4 regions of the Sporosarcina sp. FSL K6-2383 genome follow, and region 1 is predicted to be linked to each of the others. Evidence: riboswitches for the same ligand, from Rfam matches in the RefSeq annotation. Region 1 holds a riboswitch; each other region holds the start of a gene.
What was found. A riboswitch is a leader RNA that binds a small molecule or an ion and turns the genes downstream of it on or off. The one in region 1 is predicted to bind thiamine pyrophosphate.
Positions count from the first base shown of each region.

Region 2: linked by a shared signal. The riboswitch ahead of thiT (energy-coupled thiamine transporter ThiT) and the one ahead of MKZ10_RS08420 (ABC transporter substrate-binding protein) in region 1 are both predicted to bind thiamine pyrophosphate.
Region 3: linked by a shared signal. The riboswitch ahead of tenA (thiaminase II) and the one ahead of MKZ10_RS08420 (ABC transporter substrate-binding protein) in region 1 are both predicted to bind thiamine pyrophosphate.
Region 4: linked by a shared signal. The riboswitch ahead of MKZ10_RS03200 (YkoF family thiamine/hydroxymethylpyrimidine-binding protein) and the one ahead of MKZ10_RS08420 (ABC transporter substrate-binding protein) in region 1 are both predicted to bind thiamine pyrophosphate.

Region 1 covers NZ_CP152017.1:1,684,594-1,690,084, forward strand. The annotation lists gene MKZ10_RS08395 (small, acid-soluble spore protein tlp) at 92-313, opposite strand; gene MKZ10_RS08400 (TatD family hydrolase) at 414-1,214, opposite strand; gene MKZ10_RS08405 (ABC transporter ATP-binding protein) at 1,195-1,929, opposite strand; gene MKZ10_RS08410 (ABC transporter permease) at 1,922-2,695, opposite strand; gene MKZ10_RS08415 (thiamine-binding protein) at 2,692-2,982, opposite strand; gene MKZ10_RS08420 (ABC transporter substrate-binding protein) at 2,995-3,981, opposite strand; TPP riboswitch at 4,107-4,215, opposite strand; gene MKZ10_RS08425 (PadR family transcriptional regulator) at 4,406-4,867, shown strand; gene MKZ10_RS08430 (ABC transporter ATP-binding protein) at 4,881-5,491, shown strand, end outside.
Region 2 covers NZ_CP152017.1:3,454,509-3,459,999, forward strand. The annotation lists gene MKZ10_RS17490 (GNAT family protein) at 1-119, opposite strand, end outside; gene MKZ10_RS17495 (tryptophan-rich sensory protein) at 328-1,062, shown strand; gene thiT (energy-coupled thiamine transporter ThiT) at 1,103-1,660, opposite strand; TPP riboswitch at 1,742-1,843, opposite strand; gene MKZ10_RS17505 (hypothetical protein) at 1,952-2,299, shown strand; gene MKZ10_RS17510 (hypothetical protein) at 2,361-2,477, shown strand; gene map (type I methionyl aminopeptidase) at 2,581-3,327, shown strand; gene MKZ10_RS17520 (DEAD/DEAH box helicase) at 4,125-5,267, opposite strand; gene MKZ10_RS17525 (amino acid racemase) at 5,340-5,491, opposite strand, start outside.
Region 3 covers NZ_CP152017.1:275,006-280,496, reverse strand. The annotation lists gene thiE (thiamine phosphate synthase) at 1-571, opposite strand, end outside; gene thiD (bifunctional hydroxymethylpyrimidine kinase/phosphomethylpyrimidine kinase) at 564-1,400, opposite strand; gene thiM (hydroxyethylthiazole kinase) at 1,397-2,146, opposite strand; gene tenA (thiaminase II) at 2,143-2,832, opposite strand; TPP riboswitch at 2,927-3,032, opposite strand; gene MKZ10_RS01555 (hypothetical protein) at 3,093-3,473, opposite strand; gene MKZ10_RS01550 (hypothetical protein) at 3,477-3,860, opposite strand; gene MKZ10_RS01545 (choice-of-anchor I family protein) at 4,061-5,491, shown strand, end outside.
Region 4 covers NZ_CP152017.1:602,300-607,790, reverse strand. The annotation lists gene MKZ10_RS03210 (LLM class flavin-dependent oxidoreductase) at 1-623, opposite strand, end outside; gene MKZ10_RS03205 (NAD(P)H-dependent oxidoreductase) at 810-1,367, opposite strand; TPP riboswitch at 1,657-1,763, shown strand; gene MKZ10_RS03200 (YkoF family thiamine/hydroxymethylpyrimidine-binding protein) at 1,843-2,448, shown strand; gene MKZ10_RS03195 (ECF transporter S component) at 2,450-3,052, shown strand; gene MKZ10_RS03190 (ATP-binding cassette domain-containing protein) at 3,042-4,496, shown strand; gene MKZ10_RS03185 (energy-coupling factor transporter transmembrane component T) at 4,493-5,254, shown strand; gene MKZ10_RS03180 (hypothetical protein) at 5,317-5,491, opposite strand, start outside.

The sequences.
Region 1 (5,491 bases):
AAAAGATGTTTCCGTTAAATTATAAAAAATTAGGGATAGCCAAAGCTATCCCTAATTGTCGGAGCATAATGAATGAGTGCTTAGTTTGCCATTAAAGATACCCATTAATACGTGATTTGTCTTCTGCAATAATTTCATCTTTCAAATTTTCAATGCCTTCTTTCCGTCGCGCATTTTTCTCCTGAATAGCAACCAGTTCTTTTCCTTCTGCGAACTCCATTGCTGCTTCCGCCGCTTCCAGATTACTAATTGTTTTCTTAAGCCTTTCTTCATTATCAGCTGAATCGTTTGGTTTGGGTGTGAATTTTGACATCACGCTTCCTCCTTTATTGTTTAAAAATCATTCAAGAGGTAGCATGCCCGAATGCACAAGAACTATTCGATGGAGAAATAGCGAAAAGGATCAATTTCAATTAGCCCAAGTACAATCTTTTAGTATTGTCATACACCTGTCGATAGACATCACGACAATCCATTTTCTTCACAGAGGCAATCTTGGCAATGGAATGGTGCATCATATTCGGATGTGTCATCGTATTGTCAAAAGGTCCCGAGAACGGCCACGGCCCGTCTGTTTCGACTAGTAGGCGTTCGATAGGGTATTGCTCAATGAGTCTGTGGATTTCTGGCTCGTAGACGCAATCGGGTGTCACGGATACATAGTAACCATTGCGTATCATCCGCTCGATAGTCGATGATGCGCCCTTGAACCAATGGAAATGGGCCTGTGTCACAGAATACTGCTCTAACATATCGCATACTATTTCAGCATCTTCGTAAACAGCGTGGAGCACGATTGGTTTATTCCAAGTATTGGCTTGACGGATGAATGCTTCGAGCGCCTCTTTATAAGGCTCAAGTTGCAAGTTAGGGTTCTTCTTTTTCAAATAATAAGGCAGCCCGACCTCACCAATGGCGACCATCTGATCCTTATGTAGATGCATGAAAGAAAATAGCTCCTGCAGGACAATATCAGAAGGTGGCCCTTGCTCCGGATGATAGCCGAAGGCCGGGGAGATGCCTGAATGACTTTCTGCAAGTTTCAAATTGTTGACGCTGGAAGCAAGGTCCATTGACACACTGATTAAGCCACTTAGTGTAGAGGATGGACTCTCCAAATCGTCGATGATTGCTCTCTGCCCGGCTATATCATATTGGTCAAGGTGGATATGTGCGTCAATGATTGGCAGTGGGTCATTTTCCTCGTAGTTCATGATGAATCTCCCTTTTCAACTGCATAAATGGCTCGCTCAATAACATATCTTCCGTCCGCGGTCTCGGAAAAGAAACGCTAATTTCTTTTCGGATGGACGCTGGTTTATCGGAAAGAATTAAAATTCGGTCTGATAAATACAGAGCTTCTTCGATATTATGTGTAATAAATACAATCGATTTACGGTATTGCTCCCAAATAGCTAGCAGCCATTCCTGCATTTCAAATCGCGTGAATTCATCGAGTGCGGAGAATGGTTCGTCTAAGCAAATGATGGATTGAGGGCTGTTAAGACTGCGAATAAAGGCGACGCGCTGCTTCATACCACCAGATAATTGGTGTGGATAGGCTTGTTCATAGCCGCTGAGTCCGGCTTTTTCAATAAGCTCCAATGCAGTCGCAGTATCTTTTTGTCCCGCAATTTCTGAGCTTAATAATACATTTTCTAAAATCGTTCGCCATGGAAATAACGAAGCATTTTGTGGCATATAGCTAATGTGGCCACGCGAGTTGTTGAGCGTTTTGCCATCCAGCATAATCTTGCCATGATCTGGTGGATATAGGCCACCAATGAGTTGAAATAATGTGCTTTTCCCACTGCCAGATGGTCCGACAATGGAGACAAATTCGCCTTCATCGACATGAAAGGATACATCTTGTAGCACATGAAGATCATCATAAGACTTTGAAATCTGCTGTAACTGTAATTTACCCATTCGATGAATTCCCTCCTTGTCGCTGCCAGCGGAACAGCCATTTTTCAATCATTGCAATGATAGCGAAAAAAGTTAGACTTAAAATCATAATAAGCAAAATAGCGACAAATACGCGATCCGTTTTAAAGGAGGAGGATGCTAGTGTCATATAGACACCAATTCCTTTATTGGCACCGAGCCATTCTGAAATGACAGCGCCCATGACACTATAGGTAGCTGCAATTTTTAAACCTGAAAAGAGAGAAGGCAGGGCATAGGGCCACTGTAATTTCCAAAAAATTTGTCGATTCGATGCCCCCGTCATTTTCATATAATGCAGCAAATCTCGGTCTGTTTGCCGCAAACCATCCAGTAGGGCGATGGTGATGGGGAAAAAGCACACGAGTACAATAATAATCACTTTCGGTAACATACCGAATCCGAACCAGATGACAAGCAAAGGTGCTAACACAATGATTGGAATGTTTTGCGATAAAATCAGTAGCGGATAAAAGGCTTCCTGTAACACAGGTAGACGGAATAACAATATGGCAACGGCTAGACCTACAATAATACCAATCGTATAACCAGTAAGTGTCAGACGGATGGTCGATAAAATATGACCGAAATAAAGTGACCAGCCCTGAATGGTCTCTTGCCACACTTGTGTAGGAACGGGGAGTAGCCATGCGGGAATATTGAATAGCCGGCCTGCTAGTTCCCAAAGGATAAGTAAAAGGATGATGACCAATAGAGGTCGCCATCCTTTTTTAAATACGTGTTTCAACGGTATTTCTCCGTCAGTTTGTCCATGGAAGCACCGTCTGGCTTATAAAGTATTTTCACCTGCGAAATGATACTTAGTGAGCCTTTTTCAATCATAAGCTCATTCATTTTTTGTACAATCGCTAGTAACTCCGTCAAGTTACCTTCCATTGTTGTTTCCAGCGGTGATACTTGGTAAGGGACACCTGCTTCCTCAATAACTGCAATAGCGGCATCTACCAAGGGAATCACATCTTCTCCATTGGGCATTTTGGGGATGATTTGAATACTAACAAGTGCGTTTGTCATAGTAGTTCCTCCTTATTTAGGTAAAAATGCATTGGTAAATGCGTCCTCTGCGATAAATTCACCGTCGAGTAAATTGTTGTCAGTCATCCATTCTGCATAGCCTTGCCAAATTTCAAGTTTTTGTTCACCCCAGCGCGGTGCATCGTCTTGGTATTTTGATGAAATCCATTGTTGGCTTGCTGTGACCAACTCCTCATCCAAATCAGGAACCGCCTTCGATAACATCGATGCCGCTTCATCTGGATTGTCAATGGCAAATTCATAACCTTGCGTAACTGCCTTGACAAAAGCGCGAACCGTATCTGGATTGTCGCTAATCATTTTTTCGCTCGTCGTAATGACAGGCGTATAATAGTCCAGCTTGTCCGAGAAATCCTTTAAATACTGCATGTTCAAGTCAATGCCACGCAGCTCGGCTTCAATGCCTGTCCATGCATAGTAAATCCATGCGAAGTCAATATCACGTTCGACGGCTGTGAAAAAGTCTGAATTCCCCATGTTGATAATTTCAACCTGATTGATGTCAGCCTGTTCTTTATCCATTAATGAAGAGAGGACTGCCTGTTCAACAGGAGCACCCCAGCCACCATATGTTTTTCCTTCGTAATCCTTTGGTGATTCAATGCCAGCTTTCTTCAAAGAGGCAAATCCCGACGTATTATGCTGAAGAATGGCCGCGATTGACACGATTGGGATCTCTTGAGCACGCGCTTCTGTAATCGTTTCTTGTGCACTGATGCCAAATTGTGCTTTTCCGGCTGCGACAAGCTGGTCAGCACCTGCTTCACCTGGAAGCATAATTTCAACATCTAGACCTTGTTGTTCAAAAAAGCCTTTTTCCTGTGCAACATACAAGCCTGTGTGGTTTGTATTTGGCGTCCAATCTAGGACAAATTGGACTTTCTCTAACTGGCCATCTTTCTTCGATTCATTACTCTTATCGGTACCACACGCCGCCAGCAACAAACAAAGCATGACGAACAACAAAACTTTTCTCAACTCTATTCCTCCTCTTGGATTCATAGCAATTACGAGTGAACGGCTGCCCAAGGAACACAAAATACATCTCTTTTGAACACAAAAATGCGTTCTCCGGGCAACCGAAGAACGCATAAACAATAGACATGGCTAATGAGTATGTTCCCTCCGCTGGTGTCAACCAGATCAGGTTCTAAGGGTCTATACTTCCAAAGTATATCTCAACCAGTTCGACTGGTCCCCCCACATAATTGTAACTGTATGAATTTTTTATGATTAGTACATCTACTACTCTGCCACATCCGTGTGAATGAAGCAAGCCCAAACAAAATAATGCAAGTGAAAAACTGGATTATTCATTTATTTAAAATTGCTACTCTATATCTATTGTAATTAATCGATATATCGACTAAAATTATCGATATAGTTAAAAGGAGGGGTTGCAATGAAAAGGCGGAGAGGGTTTGTACAACTGGCAATCTTGCATTTACTGAAGGAAGAGTCCATGCATGGCTATCAAATGATGAAGGAATTAGAACATCGTTCGGGCGGATTATATGCTGCAAGTGCGGGCACAGTTTATCCAGCACTTCAAGAATTACTGGAACAAGAGATGATTGATTTGGATCCGGCTTCAGAAAAAAAAACATATGTGCTTCAAGAAAAAGGGAAAGAACGCTTAGAGGATTTCGCGAACAGAATCGAAGGAGATTTCTGGACTGAATGGGAAGCCAGATGGGTTTGGCAAAATTCTGATGAGGCGGTTCAGTTAAAGCGTGCGATGGAACAGTGGGAAGCCGAAGTACGAAAAGCGATGAAACAAGCGCGAAAAAATCCAGAAAAATCTACAAAGTTGATTGCTTTTTTGGAGGAAATAACAGAACGTTTACAGAAAGAAAACCAATAGGGAGGGAAATGCTATGCAACCCCTAAAGAAATTAATTCAATATGTAAAACCTTATACACGCTTTGCGATTTTAGCCCCCCTTTTAATGTGTATTGAAGTTGCGATGGACCTGCTTCAGCCCACAATTATGCAACAAATGATTGATGTGGGAATTGCGAATCATGATAATACTTACGTCATTAAGCTTGGCTTGTTAATGCTGCTAACTGCTGTGATTGGTTTAATTGGGGGAGTTGGTTGTACGGTATACAGCACAAAAGCAGCTGTCAATTTTGCAGCGGACATACGCCGCGATGTATTCAAAAAGACGGAGCAGTTTTCTAGTAAAAATACAGATGCATTCGGTGCAGGGAAATTAATCACCATTGTGACGAATGATGTGACATCTGTCCAGCAGGCGCTTATGATGACGTTGCGCGTTTTTGTACGTGGACCGTTATTATTTATAGGAGCTGTTGTCATTGTTTGGTTTACGGCTCGTGAATTATTTCCGGTATTGTTAGTGGCGATTCCGATATTGATGATTTTAATTTACTTTTTTTCTATTACATCAGGGAAGTTATTTGTCAAAGTACAACAAGCGATGGACCAGGTGAATACCAAGCTGCAGGAAACCTTTGCAGG
Region 2 (5,491 bases), 1.8 Mb from region 1:
TGACGGGGTTCAAAAACAGACCAATAGTCTTTATTAGCACTTAGTAATTCAGTGAATAGTTTTGCATCTTCCTCTGTTAATATTCGTAAATAGCACGTTTTCCCTTCAAGCAAAATCACTACCCACTCACCCTTTTGCTGTTCTAAATTTTCGTAAAAAAGCTCCTTATAGTATAACATGAAACGAAGGCATGCGAAATTAATCAATTACACGACTGGGAATACCCGGAAATCCTACTGATTGAAATTAATTTGTGACGGAAACTTCACACTTTCCTTCGCAGGTTCTACCTTTCCTATGTATACTATTCAATAGGAGGATTTTAATATGTATAGAATTATGATCATGACCCTTTCGCTCATTGCCATCGTCCTTGTCAATGTAGCAGCAAATAGTATACCTTTGAACGGCAGTACAACAGTAGCCATCGCAAGTAGGTTACCCGTTCTTTTCATGCCCGCGGGATATGTCTTCGCATTGTCGGCTATTATTTATATGCTACTTGCCTTTTGGCTATACGGCTTTAAACACAACAACGCTACCGTTAGCCAATCACTACAAAACGGTCGAGCTATCCTGTTTACGATTAGCTGTCTGTTTAATATTGTCTGGCTCCTGCTGTGGCATTACGGTTTCTTTAATTGGACAATTGTTTTCATGGCTTTGTTACTCGCTACATTACTAGCCCTATATTTCACTTACCCTAAAAAAGACAACCAATTGTTTGGTAGAATTCCGATTGCCATTAACCTTGGCTTGATTTTCATCGCGACTATTGCCAACATCAGTTATGTCCTTACACTACATGAATGGTCAGGCTGGGGACTCAGCGATCCGCTATGGACGGTCATCTATTTGACCTTCGCTACAGCCATTGCACTCCATTTCCTATACCACCATGCGGATATAGCTCTAAGCAGTGTATTCATATGGGCGTTTATAGGAATTGCAGTAAAAAACGGCGTCAATGAATTATTCGTTTCAGCTGCAGCGCTTTTTCTAACAGCAGCCATTGCTGTCGTGATTTTTTTCAAAAGAAAACAATTAACATCCGTCAAATAGAAAAATCGCCGTTCCTCCTTTTTGGAAGAACGGCGATTTTTCATGTACGTTGTAGCAAACGTGGTGCCGACATAAATAATAATGAAGCTACAAGTGCTGATAAAATGATGGAAGGAATCATATAACTTGCATTATATACGAGCGAATAAAGCCAAACCGGCTGTCCCTCAGGTGCATATGACGCAAAGAATACAATACCGCCGATGTAATGGATAAGAAATCGAAGAAGCCCGCCAATCACCGTACCTACAACAATCGCCATGACCATCGTACCTTTATTACCTTTTGCTTTGCCACTTAACAGCCAACCAAGCGTAACTGCCGCGACACCAACAAGTGCATACGCGACAAAATAATCGAGTGCTGCCTGAATGGCATTAAAAACATAGCCACCCATAATCAGTTGCAAAATCCCCGAGACAAATCCCGTCAGCATTCCCCCAACAATGCCCCAACGAAATGCCATGACAACAATTGGCAGCATAGATAATGTGACCGAACCTCCCTGAGGCATTGAAAATCCAATCTTATCAAGTACAAATGATATAGCTCCTAAAATAGCTACTTCGAGTAAAAATTGTAGACGTTTACGATCCAAATGACTTCCTCCTCCTACTAGTTGGTGTAGGATTCCGGGCATAAAAAAAGACATCCCGGATAGAATGGGACATCACAATATGATGGTTGCCATCCACATCCCTACGCAAGAATAATCTTACAGGTTCGAAGGGTTAGGACAAATTGTCCAATCTCAGCCAAAAAGGCACCCCTTGTGGTTCAAGTTATTCAATTAACTCTTTCATTGTATAAGATGGTCAATCTTTAAGCAAGATAATTAACAAGAATAACAAATAACCTATATAGTTAACATATAACGGAGGGGATACTCTTGCAAAACAATAAACTATTAGCTTCTTTATGCTATTTCAGCGTTTTTTTTGCTCCATTACTTCTACCTGTTATCATTTATTTCATATCAGATAACCGGGAAATTAAGTATCATGCAAAACGCTCACTCATCTCCCATCTCGTCCCGACCCTATTACTCATTGCGGGATTTGTTATTTTTTCTTTCTCTATGTTTTCTTTAACAAATCAAATAAGCGGAATGTCTGGCGATAATTTCAGTTTTAGTTTTTGGCAATTAACCCCGTTTATTTTCATGCTAATTTATGGACTTCTCTTTGTCATCATCGTCATTTGGAATATTGTTCAAGGCGTGAAGGTATTAAAATAAGGTTTATCATATTTGAAATGCGGGAACGGAATACAAAATATATTTTTAGGAGAGAATTCATTTGAAAATCGGAAAATTAATTAAGACAGCCATTAAAATAGCCCCCATCGCTTACCCAATTGTACGAAAAATAATGGCAAATAAGAAAACTTCCAATGCAACTATTTCAAAAAAATAATTTACCTGCCTGCAATTACTTTAAAGTTTGCAGGCTTTTTTCTGCGTTATAATATGATATAGTATGTATAGAAAAATTGAACGGTAGAAAGGATTTGTACGAAATGATTGCAAAAACTGAACAGGATATTGAGGCGCTAAAAATAATCGGTAAAATTGTTGCCGAAATCCGTGAAGCGTTAAAAGCAGCAACGGTCCCTGGTAAAACAACTAAAGAAATTGATGAGCTCGCGGGGCGTCTCTTTGAAGAAAAAGGAGCAATTTCTGCACCAATTGACCAATATGATTTCCCAGGGTACACATGCATTAGCGTCAACAATGAAGTAGCACATGGTATTCCAGGCTCTCGTGTTATTCAAGATGGAGACCTTGTTAATATCGACGTTTCTGGCTCTTATGGCGGCTATTTTGCTGATACTGGCATTTCTTTTGTTGCTGGAACACCAGACGACAAAAAACAACTGCTCTGCGATGTTGCCGCAAGTGCATTCGAGCTTGCGATGACGAAGGTGAAGGCAGGTTCTAGTTTGAACCGGATTGGTAAAGCGGTCGAACGTGAGGCGAAAAATCACGGGCTAGCCGTTATTAAAAACTTAACGGGCCACGGCATTGGTAAATCTTTGCATGAAGAACCACAGCATATTTTGAATTACTACGATCCTTCCGATAAGACTCTTTTGAAAGATGGCATGGTCCTTGCAGTCGAGCCTTTCATCTCACAAAAAGCTGAGCATATTATCGAATCAGGAGATGGCTGGACATTCATTACACCTGATAATTCGCTCGTTGCACAAATTGAACATACGGTTATCGTTACAAAAGGCGAGCCAATTATTTTGACAAAGATTTAAATTGATTCAGTAAATACCAACTGAATCAATAATAAAGGGCTATTCTAGAATCCGGGTAGATTCTAGAATAGCCCTTTTCGTCATTACTTTTTCACGTTTGTTGATTAACTAAAAAAAATAACTTAATCAACTATTAGTCACTCTAAGTCCAATAGCTTTTGGTTCGCTTTGGATGGAACGACTTCTATACAATTCCCGTGCTATTTTCATTTATAGGGACGCGACTCCGCCGTATCCCTATACATTCTTTTCGGTAATCGTATGGTGGTCGTTCATCCGTCGCTCTCCAAAAACTCCGGTACACAAAGTGCTAATGCTTTTGAGGACGAAGGAATAGAGGGCTTCTTAATTTGAGAAGGCCGCCAAAGATACAATTTTGGCGACAGATAATTTTACCATAGTATTTCCCTCTGTTATTTTAGGTAGCGTCACTTTCTTATCGGTTTTGCTAAAAAGTAAAGTAGGAACACCTTATACAATGATCCAGAGTGCCCGAAATTGCATCTTCGGGCGCTTACACTCTCTATAGAAAGTCATCAATTCTATTCTTTTCAAGCCACTGCATTTTCATTTTCCGCTTGAACATTGTAGGTACGTGACAGGAAACTGTTCATAATAAGATGACCGAAAAAGCATGACTAGAAACGACTTCGTCGTTTCTAGTCATGCTTGCTCCTCGGTAATTATGTCTTGAACAGTTCGTCGAAAGCGAACCGAAAATGAGCTGGGGATAAGATAGTTTTCAAGCCTTTGCTTACCTGCGATTTATGCAAGTAAATGTTTAATCAACAGACATGTCATTTTTTCTTACTATTCCCAACCGTTTTCGAGTTACCTTCTGTCAGTTGGCCTTTATACCATACTTTTTGGACCGTTTTAATACCTTTTGTCAGCTTACGGTAATCGCGCTCCTCTGCATAGGACAACAGCGTTAGCACTTCTCCGTCTTCTCCTGCACGTCCTGTTCGTCCAGATCGATGCAAGTATTGTTCAATCGTGTGCGGCACGTCTACATGGATAACATGCGTCAGTCCTTCGATATCTAATCCACGCGCTGCAAGATCTGTTGCGATTAGCACACGTAACTCCCCTTTACGGAAGCTTTCCAGCGTTTGCTGTCGCTCAAATTTCTTCATTTCTGAATGTAAGACTGCAATCGGTGCCTCATTATATTTGAGCTTCATTTCTTTCATCCGAAGCTGATCGACATTATTAATAAAAGCTAAAGCACGAATTCCTTTTAAATGAGAAATTCCCCGTAAAACATCTGTCTTGTCTCGTATATCTGTCTTAACAAATGAATGAACAACTTTACCTGATTTCGGCATTTCTTCAGCACCAACCTGAATGCGAATAGGATCATTCATAAACTTGCTGGCAACTACTTCAATTTCCTCAGTAATTGTCGCAGATACTGCAATGACTTGTCTGTCTGGATGCGCTGCGTCAATCATGTTTTTTACAATAACTCGATGATCGCGAGATAGAAGCTGGTCTCCCTCATCTAATACAATATGACGTATATCATACATTTTCAATTTCTTCACTTTTACAAGCTCCGCCAAACGACCTGGCGTTCCAACAACAATTGTTGGTTTCTTCTTCAATTTCTCGATTTGACGCTGCATATTAGCACCGCCAATAAGCTGAGTAACAGTAATTGGTGTTCCTTGCACCCATTCTCTAATGACATTGACAATTTGCATCGACAACTCCTGTGATGGCGTCATAATCAATGCCTGGGTTTGTTTTTTATTGCCATCGACTACTTGTAAAATAGGCAAGACAAAAGCTAACGTCTTCCCAGAGCCTGTCGGTGATTCCGCGACGATATCTTTACCCGCCAGCATTTCTGGAATCAGTTTTGTTTGAATCGGCATTTCGTGCTCGAACTTCCATTTATTCTTGAATGCATCATCCATGTTTTCCAAGAAGGACATACTTATCTCCACCTTCACTCTAGTCTTCTCAGTGTATCATAATAGGCAAACATTTCGCCTTCGGATATACATTTACTTTTTAACGGTATGACCGCATCTTTCAATCGCGGTTTCTGCAAGAACTAACAGCGAATCAATGTATTCATCTCCCAGTCCTAGCTCCTGCCTGACGACCGATAATTCTGTGCAACCAAGAATGACCTTATCGCAGCCTGCTTCTGCCA
Region 3 (5,491 bases), 1.4 Mb from region 1:
AAATGATGGAGACGCCTAAAGCACCTGCTTTCAAGACGGATTCACAGTTAGCTGCTGTAATACCACCAATTCCGACGATTGGCATAGTAGGGTAAAGGCTGCTCATTTTTCGAATGAAAGCCGTCCCGATGACAGGTTTTGCATCTGCTTTCGATGAAGTTGCATAGACAGGTCCCATTCCGACATAATCAGCTCCAGCTTTGATTGCTACCAACATTTCCGACTCATTGTGCACGGAAACGCCTAGTATCTTATCTTTTCCAATCCGTTCTCTCACGATTGCCGCTGTTTCATCATCCTGTCCGACATGCACACCATCTGCATCAATGGCTATTGCTAACTCCACGTCATCATTGACGATAAACGGGATATGATAGTGCCGACAAAGTGTCTGGCAAGCTTCTGCAAATGCTCGTTTTTCATCTCCAATAAGTGCTCCGTGACCTTTTTCTCTTAATTGAAAACAAGTTACACCACCCCGCAGTGCCGCCTCCAATACTTTCAGTGGATCGGCTGTCCCTGTATTGACACTTCCCATGATGAAATACAATTGTAGCTGTTGCTCAATCAATGAAGACCATCTCCTTCCACTCTGTTGCACTTTGCTGTCTGTACGCCCAATGATTGGTAGGTCCATGCCCTGCCGTCCCCAAGATCAGACCGTCAGCAATGGCCATTTGGATAAATCGTTTAGCATCGATAACTGCTTCAGTAATAGGCATCCCTTGTGAAATCCGTGCGGTAATTGCTGCAGAAAATGTACAGCCGGTGCCATGTGTGTTTTGGGTATGGATCCATTCTGAGCGTAAGGTGATGCGTTTGCCGTCTGCCGATAAAAATAAATCCTCTGCATGGTCGACATCTTGTCTATGGCCGCCCTTCATGACAACAGCCCCCACTCCTAATTGCAAAATGCGATGCGCGGCTTCCTCGACATCTCCATCTGATTCAATGGTCATCCCTGCTAACACTTCTGCCTCTGGAATATTAGGCGTGATGACAGAAGCTAGTGGAATTAGTTGTGTTTTCAATGCATCCACGGCCTCCTCTAGTAAAAGGGAAGCCCCGCCTTTAGCAATCATGACGGGATCGATAATGAGTGTAGGCGTATCATAAGATTTCAGTATTTCTGCTACAGCGCGGATGATGTCAGCAGAAAACAGCATGCCCGTTTTCACTGCACCGACGTTGAAGTCATCCAGCACTGCCCGCATTTGCGCGGTCACACCAGCTGCCTCAATTGGATAAACCCCGTGTACACCTAGTGTATTTTGTGCCGTCACAGCAGTTAGTGCCGATGTCCCGAAGACACCCAACTCTTGAAATGTTTTCAAATCGGCTTGAATGCCTGCGCCGCCACCACTATCGGATCCTGCGACAGTTAAAGCGATAGCTGTCATCTTGCTACACCTCCCTGATGAAGGGCGTTCAAAAACTGAGCTTGAAAATCGCCGGGACCCCCGGATTTTTCAGCAGCCTGCTGTCCAGCTTGTTTATAAAAAATACATGCATTCGCTACCGCGTCCAACGAAATTTCATTCGCGACAGCCAAGAATGCACCTGCGATGGCACTTAGTAGGCAACCGCTGCCTGTAATTTTGGCCATCAATGGATGCCCGCCTGTAATGTGCAGCGTTTTGTTGCCATCGGTGACAATATCGACCACGCCGGTAACGGCAACGATACAGTGGTGTCTACGTGCAACGTCCTCTGCAAGTGTGGCTAAATCCGTGTCACCTTGACCCGCGTCGACGCCTTTTGCCTCCCATTTTACCCCTGCAATGGCGGCAAGTTCGCCCGCATTACATCGGATGAGTGTCACATCGACTTCATCTAAAATCCCTAAAACAGATTCTTTGCGGAAAGCGGTTGCTCCAGCCCCGACAGGATCGAGAACGACAGGTTTACCATGCTGATTAGCGCTTTTCCCCGCCAGAAGCATTGCTTTGACGGTTTCCCGTTTCAGTGTGCCGATATTTAACACGGTACAAGACGAGATACTAGCGATTTCCGCTGCCTCCTCCACAGCATCGGCCATAATGGGAGATGCGCCGAGTGCTAGCAAACCATTCGCTTGGAAATTGGCCACGACGATATTGGTGATGCAATGCACAAGTGGTTGTTCTTCACGCAGTTTTTGTATCATTGGTTCGCTACCTCTTCGTATGGGTGAATTGTCCACTGTTGCTGTGTCCAGGCCATTGCCCAAAACTGCCATTCATAATAGCTGCTCTTACGGAAATGTTCTTTGAGCCGAAGGCGTCTCTCTGGGGAAACAGCTTCCGCTAGTTCATTCATCCGGGCAATCTGTTCTTGTACAAGCTCTTCAAACCATTCAGAACTGTAGGTTTGAATCCACTTATCGTAAACGGGGTGATTTGGTTTCGCGTCTTTGAGTCTTTCGCCAATTTCATAATACAACCAGTAACATGGCAACAATGCAGCGAGGATATCTGCTAAATCACCCTCGTGAGCTGCGCGATACATATGGGAAACATATTGATAAGCGGTTGGCGCAGGTTGGAATGCTGTGCGTTCTTCTTCGGTTATGTCTAACATGCTGAAAAAGGACTCATGCAAGGACATTTCCGCACTACATGTACGTTCTGCGTGTGCTGCAAACCGTTGTGTCGTTAGTAAATCCTGTGCTTTCACAGCACCCAGCGCCTGGATTTTTGCAAAATGGGACAAATAATAAGAATCCTGTTGCACATAAAACTTAAACACTTCTACAGGCAAAGTGCCGTCTGCTACTCCTTTGATAAATGGATGGTCAAAGCTCCCTTGCCATAATGCATCACATTCCGACCGTACTTCATCACAAAATGTCATCCTGTCCACTCCCCATATCCCTATTATTGAAAATGAAAAAGCCGCCTCCTAATATAGCTTAGGAAGCGGCCCACGATGGTTTGGTCAATAAAAAAACAGCGCAGTCCCACTTCCCTACGCTGGTATGATCCAGATCAGGTTCCAAGGGTCCGCATATGCATATGCGTCTCAGCCTTTAAAAGACTCCCCTAGTGGCGAAAAATATTCGATTTTCATCACAACTATAACATAAGTTTGATAATTGGCAAGATATAAAACTATTATTCGTCGTTTTGCCTCTGTGAATAAAAAGCATCCAAACGCTCGGCAGCTAATTTATAAGCTTTGCTTTTATCCCGAGGACCGATTGCAATCATATCCATCCTTGTAATGGTGGATTTAACGGGTTGATAGATACATCTGATGTTAGTAGACTTCGATTTAATTTTTGCGAAGCCGTTTAAATTGCCATGTAATGATTTTGCAACACCTTCAGGCACAAAAAGTGGTCCTTGTTTAGCTCGTCGAATAATAAGAGCTAGTATACTTGTTCGACTTCCTTTGTTGATGGCTTTTAAGTCTTGTTTAACTTCGGGTGTGAATTTTAGCTCTACGTTATAATTGTCGATTAAAAATTGGGTAAGTTCGGCTAGATTGTTCAATTTTTAGTCCCCAATTTCTTTCATTAATTGGTCAAAGTCGATATCATCTTCGTCAAAAACATCATGTAGAGACAATGTGGCCTTGCTGTTTAGCCTTTGTATGGCGGTCTCTTCAATTAATTCATCTAGGGCATTCTCGAGAGCCTCTTTATTTGCTAGGAGTTCTTCGAAATAATCTAAGTCTAAAAAAGCACCTTTTGCATTTTTATTCTTCGCATTTTGAATGATAAATACTTCATCGGTTACTTCTTCAGAAAAACGATCGAGCATTTCAGTTAGCTTGTTATGACGTGTGATATCCGTGATATTGTATACGTTATTTTTAAGAAATTTTAACGTGTCTGAGTTAACGGTTTTTTTTGATTTATCCAAAGTAGAAGCACTCACTTTCATCATTCCTTTCCAATAGTATATGCACGGTTTGATATATGTATACTCATTGTAGCATTTCATCCGTGTACATAACAACACGGATGAATTGCTAATGAATGGATTCTTTATGAAAAAACACAATAAATTAATACTCGCTTAACAATAGACCGCTAGAATTGGTTTATGGAAAGATACTATATTTAGGAGGCAAACAGATGAAAATGAGAAAGAAAATGATTTCAGGGATTGCGGCAGCGGGAATTCTTTTTGGTGCAAGTCAGCCACATAATGTATTTGCAGAACAATCGTCTTTATTTCAATATAAAGGGGATGATTTGAAGGTGACGCGAATTGGTCAATATGACAGTGCAGTAGGTATTGGTGGTACTGAAATTATGGCTTATGATGAAACGTTAAAACGTGCCTTTGTCACAAATGGCGTCGTATCTGGCATTGATATTCTTTCTTTTGAAGCATTAACATCTGGTGAATTTACAAAAGTAAGAGCCTTAAAACGAGTATTTTTAGCGGATTTCGGTATTGAAAATGTAACAGATATTACGAGTGTTGCATCTCATCCGACAAAAGATCTAGTGGCGGTATCGGTCGTCAGTAATCCGAAAACAGACCCAGGCTATATTGTTTTTTTAACAAAAGAGGGAGCATACATATCGCACGTGCAAGTCGGTTCATTGCCCGACATGGTGACATTTACACCGGACGGGACAAAAGCCATCGTTGCAAATGAAGGAGAGCCGGGTGATGATTACGCGGTTGATCCGGAAGGTACGATTTCCATCATTGATGTCACGAAAGAACCAAGCGATTTCACAGCAAATACACTTTCATTTAAAGATGTGGAGATCGATGGGAAAGTTCGAGTGAATTCTAAAGGGACCATCCTTCAGCAATTGGAGCCAGAATATGTAGCGGTTTCTGAAGATAGTAAACTAGCGTATGTATCGATGCAAGAAAATAACGCCATCGCTACAGTTGACCTCGTGGCAGAAAAAATCCTTAATGTGAAAGGGCTAGGGGTGAAAGATCACTCTATTCCTGGGAACGAGCTCGATGGAAAGCGTAATGATGAAACAACAATTGAAAATCTTCCTCTTCTAGGTTTTTACATGCCAGATGCCATTGATACGTTTACCTCTGGCGGCAAAACGTATATTTTGACACCTAATGAAGGTGATGCCCGGGATTACGAAACGTATTCTGAAGAGGCTGAAATTGGGGATATCGCCGATAAGATTAAATTAAATGCAGATCATTATAAAGGGTTCACGCAAGAAGAACTCGATCAGTTAGTGGCGGATGGTTTATTCGATGAGATGAAGAAAACCAAAATCACACTCGAGCAAGGTATGACAGCAGATGGTTCTTACGAGGCGCTCCATTCGTACGGTGGACGCAGTTTCTCCATCTTTGACGCTGAAACAATGGAGCTTGTGTTTGATAGCGGAAGTGAATTCGAGGAAATTACAGCTGAAGCACTCCCTCAGTTCTTTAACACGGATAACGAGGAAATCGCATACGACAAAAGGAGCTCTGCAAAGGGTCCAGAACCCGAAACCGTTGTTAGCGGAGAAATTGATGGTAAAAAGTATGCATTTATCGCTTTGGAGCGAGTGAGTGGAATAATG
Region 4 (5,491 bases), 1.1 Mb from region 1:
GCAAGAGCCATTCCTGTGCCAAGTCTACCTGCCCGAATTGCACTTTCCGGTGTTCCGCCCACACCAATCCAAAGCGGTAATTTTTCTTGTGCCGGACGAGGTGCAATCATGGCGTTCTGTAGCGATGAACGGAAAGAACCTTGCCAATTGACAACTTCACTCGTATTTAACTGTTGGAGTAACTGCATATGCTCCTCAAACAGTTCATCATAATCGTTTAAATCATAGCCAAATAGCGGGAAAGATTCTACAAATGCACCACGACCTGCAATAATTTCTGCGCGGCCATTTGACAGTAAATCAAGTGTCGCAAAGTCTTCGAAAAGACGGACAGGATCGATTGTACTTAACACAGTCGTTGCACTCGTTAACTTAATTTGCTTCGTATGCTGTGCCACTGCTGCGAGCGTAACAGCTGGAGATGACACCGCGTAGTCTAAACGATGATGTTCACCTACCCCAAAGACATCAAGTCCAGCTTCATCTGCTAGCTTTCCAGCAGCCAGCACCTCTTGTAGGCGCTGCTGAATGCTAATTGTCTTTCCTGTATGTGGATCTGGGCCGATATCCCCAAACGTATAAATGCCTATTTCGATTCCCGGTTTGCCTACTTCATTTGTCATTATCTGTACTCCATTTCAGAGAAAATGTAAAATGTTCGTTTCTATGTTATGCATTTGCTATTTCATCTAGAACAGCTATCTCCTTTTGTATGTACGATTTTTAGTCCTACTATACAACACTTACGAAACGCACTGTATGTAGACATAGTTTTGAATTATGTCTGCATACAGTATGAACATCCTTTATTATCGTACAGTTTTTAATGCGCCACTCCAAGCAAGAACTTGGTCAAGCATAGCGTTTGCATTGTCTGCATGGTAATCAGCAGGCTTGAATACGCTCATGTTTTCAAAGTCGGACATCAGGGAGAACGTCACCGCTGTACGAACGTCAGCAACTTGTAGTTCACCTAGGATTAGACGTAGATTTTCATGTGCACGTGTACCACCCAAGCTACCATATCCAACGAAGCCAGCTGCTTTGTTGTTCAATTCTGGGTTCAAGAAGTCCAACGCATTTTTTAGTGCGCCACCAATTGCATGGTTATATTCAGGTGTAACGAAAACATAACCATCGAAAGAAGCCATTTTTTCTGACCACGCTTTGATTTGTGCTTCAGCATCCGGTTGTGCATTTGCTGAGCCTAAGAATGGCAGGTTGTAATCAGCAAGGTCTACAATTTCATACTCTGCATCATTACGTTTGTTTGCGAACTCATTCATCCATTTTGCTACAGCATCACCGTTGCGTCCTACACGTACACTACCTTGAACAATACCGATTTTCAATTTTACATTTGTCATTGTTTTTTCCTCCTCAGTTGATCTACCGAATAGTCTGTCGAATAGTCTGTCGAAAAATCCCACTTTGATAACCACCCATATAATTTATTTACTTTTTCAAACGACAATACTTACTTTACGTAACAAACTATATAATTGTAACCACGTATTGTCAAGCAAGTAGTTTCGAGAGTCATCTGGAACTGGTTACATTTATCTTACACTTTACAAACGCCATTCCTTCCTTTACACTGAATGCGCTGGAGTCGATTCAGCATAATACAAACTTTACAATCAAAATCACATACGTTTTCTGCACTAGGGGTGCCTATTTTCGGCTGAGATGAGAGCTTTTGCTCCGATCCCTTATAACTCGAACCAGGTAATACTGGCGTGGGGAAGTGCGGTTACTTTTGCCGTAGGTCACCTATGCGCAGGAGGGCTGCATCTTCACGGATGTGGCTTTTTTTGTGGAGTAAAATAGGGGGAAATAGTTATGGAAACAGCATTTTCTTGTGGAACGAGCCCGATTATTGGATTGCGGTTTTCGCTTCATCCAATGGCGGACAATTTTGTAGAAATCATTAAAGGCGCATTATCGAAAGCAGATACGTCCAATGTGTGGATGCACACCGATGATGTCAGTACGGTCATACGTGGCAAAGAGATTCATGTTTTTGATACGGCCAAGGCTATTGTGTTACACGCTGCAAAAACGGGGACACATGTCGCCTTTAACGGTACTTTTTCAGTCGGCTGTCCTGGTGATACTGCGGGGGATGTTTATTTAGAAAAAGATGATGTTCGATTAAATGAACCACTAGTGAAAGACTTACGACAATATGTATCCTCACAGTTTGCTTTGTATCCGATGAACAATCCGGATTATATGTCGGTCATTTATAAAGAAGTAGAGCGTGCGAAGGAACAAGGTGTCTTTAACACGAGTATGCATTATGCCAGCGGCTTGCACGGGGATATTCATGAGGTTTTTACATTTTTAGAAGAGTCTTTTTCCGAGGCACGCTCCGCGGAACATCGACATCTCGTCATGACGGTTAATATGAGCATCAATAGTCCTTCACACAAAGGCGGTGCCTGACTTGTTGAAGTCCTGGAAGCTGAAAGAAGTTGTGTTATTGTCGGTGCTGGCCGTTGTATTTGCTGTTGTCTATTTACTATTCGTCCATGTCGGAAATATTTGGGCTGGCTTCATCGGCCCGATTGCGTATGAATGGATGTTTGGCATTTGGTTTATTGTGTCGATTATTTGCATGTACATCATTCGCAAACCTGGTGCCGCCGTGTTGTCTGAAACCGTAGCTGCCGCCATTGAAGTGATGATTGGTAATGCAGTTGGCCCGCGACTGATTTTAAGTGGACTGATTCAAGGATTAGGGGCAGAAGCTGCCTTTGCCGCCACAGGCTACAAACGATTCAATACATGGGTGCTCATTTTGGCGGGCGTGGGATCAGCGGTATTTAGCTTTGTCTACAGCTATTTCGTGTCGGGTTATGCAGCGCTCTCCCCTTCTTATGTTGCTCTCATGTTTGGTCTACGAATTATGAGTGGTGCGCTGATTGCCGGACTTGGTGGGAAATGGGTATCTGACGGTCTTCTTGCGACAGGTGCACTACGTGGCTATGCCATTTCTAGGGATAAACCAAATCGCAAGCAGAAAGTAACAGTTCAGCATGGTCGTTGAATGGGCAAAGCAAGTACTAGCAATTGAGTCCGCCATTGTCATGGCATTCGCTAACGTCACCTTCCGCTTTCCTGAGGAGGATAATCCCGTGTTACAAGACGTTTCTTTGACCATTCGGCAAGGGGAACGTGTCGTCATTACAGGTGCAAGCGGCAGCGGCAAAAGCACGCTACTTTATTTGATGAACCGCCTGTACCCGGCGAGTTGCGATGGCATTCTGTCCGGAACCATTACGTTATGGGATAAAGACCATGAAGACTACGCCCCAGGTGAGGTCAATGCCCGTGTTGCCACTGTGTTTCAAGATCCTGATTCGCAATTTTGTATGCCAACTGTAGAAGAGGAAATGGCTTTTACACTTGAAAACTTACATGTACCACGTAGAGAGATGGAGCAGCGAATAACGGAGGCATTAGAAGTCACACAGCTAAGTAACTTAAGGCATACAGTCATTCAAACACTTTCAGGTGGGATGAAGCAGCGAGTCTCTACTGCCTGTGCCATTCTGATGAAACCAGAAGTTCTGTTATTGGATGAACCCTTGTCACATCTAGATCCGGTGACGGCACATGAATTTGTTGGCTGGTTAGATGCACTTCAAAGAGCGTATGGCTGGACTGTCGTTGTAGTTGAACATCGTCTTGATACTTGGGGAAATTTTTTCGATTGGGGTTTACAGGTTGTAACTGGCGGGTTTGTCGAACGAACCAATTGCACTGTGGCAGCTCCGATTTTATTCGAAAAAAGAAGGTCTTCGAGGGGTGCTGCAACAGTCTTTGACATGCAGAGTGTGTCTGTGAAAATGAAAGGGAAAATGTTGTTAGAAGATGTGTCTATCCAGTTGAATAGCGGAGAGGTGGCTGTACTAGCAGGGCATAACGGCAGTGGAAAGTCGACGCTGTTGAAAGCAATTTGCGGCATTATGCCGATGACAAAGGGACGAATTGTAGGAGAAGCCGTCCTTCCAGGCTATGTGCCCCAATCGCCTGAGCATTTGTTTGTGACACAGCGGGTTGAGGATGAGATTGTCTTTTCTAGGGGCGTAGCACCTGAATTGGTTGAGGATATTATGCGACGTTTAAAGTTGGAGGATATCCGGCAGTCCCACCCATTTGCAATTAGTCATGGGCAAAAACGGCGAACAGCCATCGCGGCGATGCTGGCTGAAAGACGACCTGTCCTTCTTTTGGATGAGCCGACGAGTGGACAGGATGAAACTGCCTTGCAGGAACTGCATCATCTTGTTCACACACGTGCAGAGGAGGGACTTGCTTTGCTCATCGTAACGCATGATATGGAATTTGCCGCAGCCGTTGCGGATACAGTATTTTTATTAAAAGAAGGGCGGTTGACCGGGCGCTATGATGCGGGAGATGTATGGGAAGATGAAGAATTATTGCGGGAGCACTCCTTATTGCCACCTACTGGAGGTGGTAATCTGTGAAAATTCGTGACCAGCTGCATGATATGAATCCTGCGTTAAAATTTCTTTTTGTTGTCATTTCGATGCTGACACTTGCTTGGTTTTTCAATCCTTGGACACCAGCATTGTTTTTTATAGGCATCCTCACTGTGCAATTGTTGTGTAGCGCGGTCAATTGGAAGTTATGGCTCTTGCTGATGATTCCTTTTTCGATGACAGCTGTCGGGTATTTGTGGACGACGATTGTATTTGCTGCTGATTCAAGTGGAACCGTGATTTGGACTTGGAACAGCATTGTGGTGACTGATGAACAGCTATCACGAGCATTATCGCTGGCATTGCGGGTTATAGCATTTTCTGCTATTTCCCTGTTGTTCATTTTGACAACACAGCCTGTCAAATTCATCATGAGTTTAATGCAACAGTTGCGATTATCGCCCAAACTCGCCTATAGCATTCTCGTTGGTTATCAGTTTCTACCCGTTATTAAAGACGAATTTATCCAAATCCGTCACGCTCATAGACTGCGGGGTGTCGGAGCAGAAAAGTGGTGGTGGCAACGACTGTATGGCATGAGAAGATTGCTCATCCCCCTGCTAGCAGCTGCAGTCCGAAAAGCTGAACGTGCGGCATTCGCCATGGAAGCACGTGGTTTTACAGGTCAACCACGCTCCGAATTCTTTAAGCCTGTCACCGTACGCCTCACTGACTGGATGCTACTGACTTTATTTTTGACACTACTGACAGCGTGCTGTTGGCTAGGTGTTTTATTTACATGATAAAAACACTGTGGCCTGGACATAAAAAAAATACCCTCCCATTCTATTTTGGGAGGGCATCATTATGAACCCTTTTTCTCCGTCATAAATGTAATGACCACAAACAATGCAAAGCTAATTAGTAATACAGTTCCACCTACAATATAGAAAATCAGTGCCACGGTGTCATTGACATTAAACGGCTTCATAAATTGAAGCCACATACCTGACGTTAGACCAATCGCTCCGATAATACCC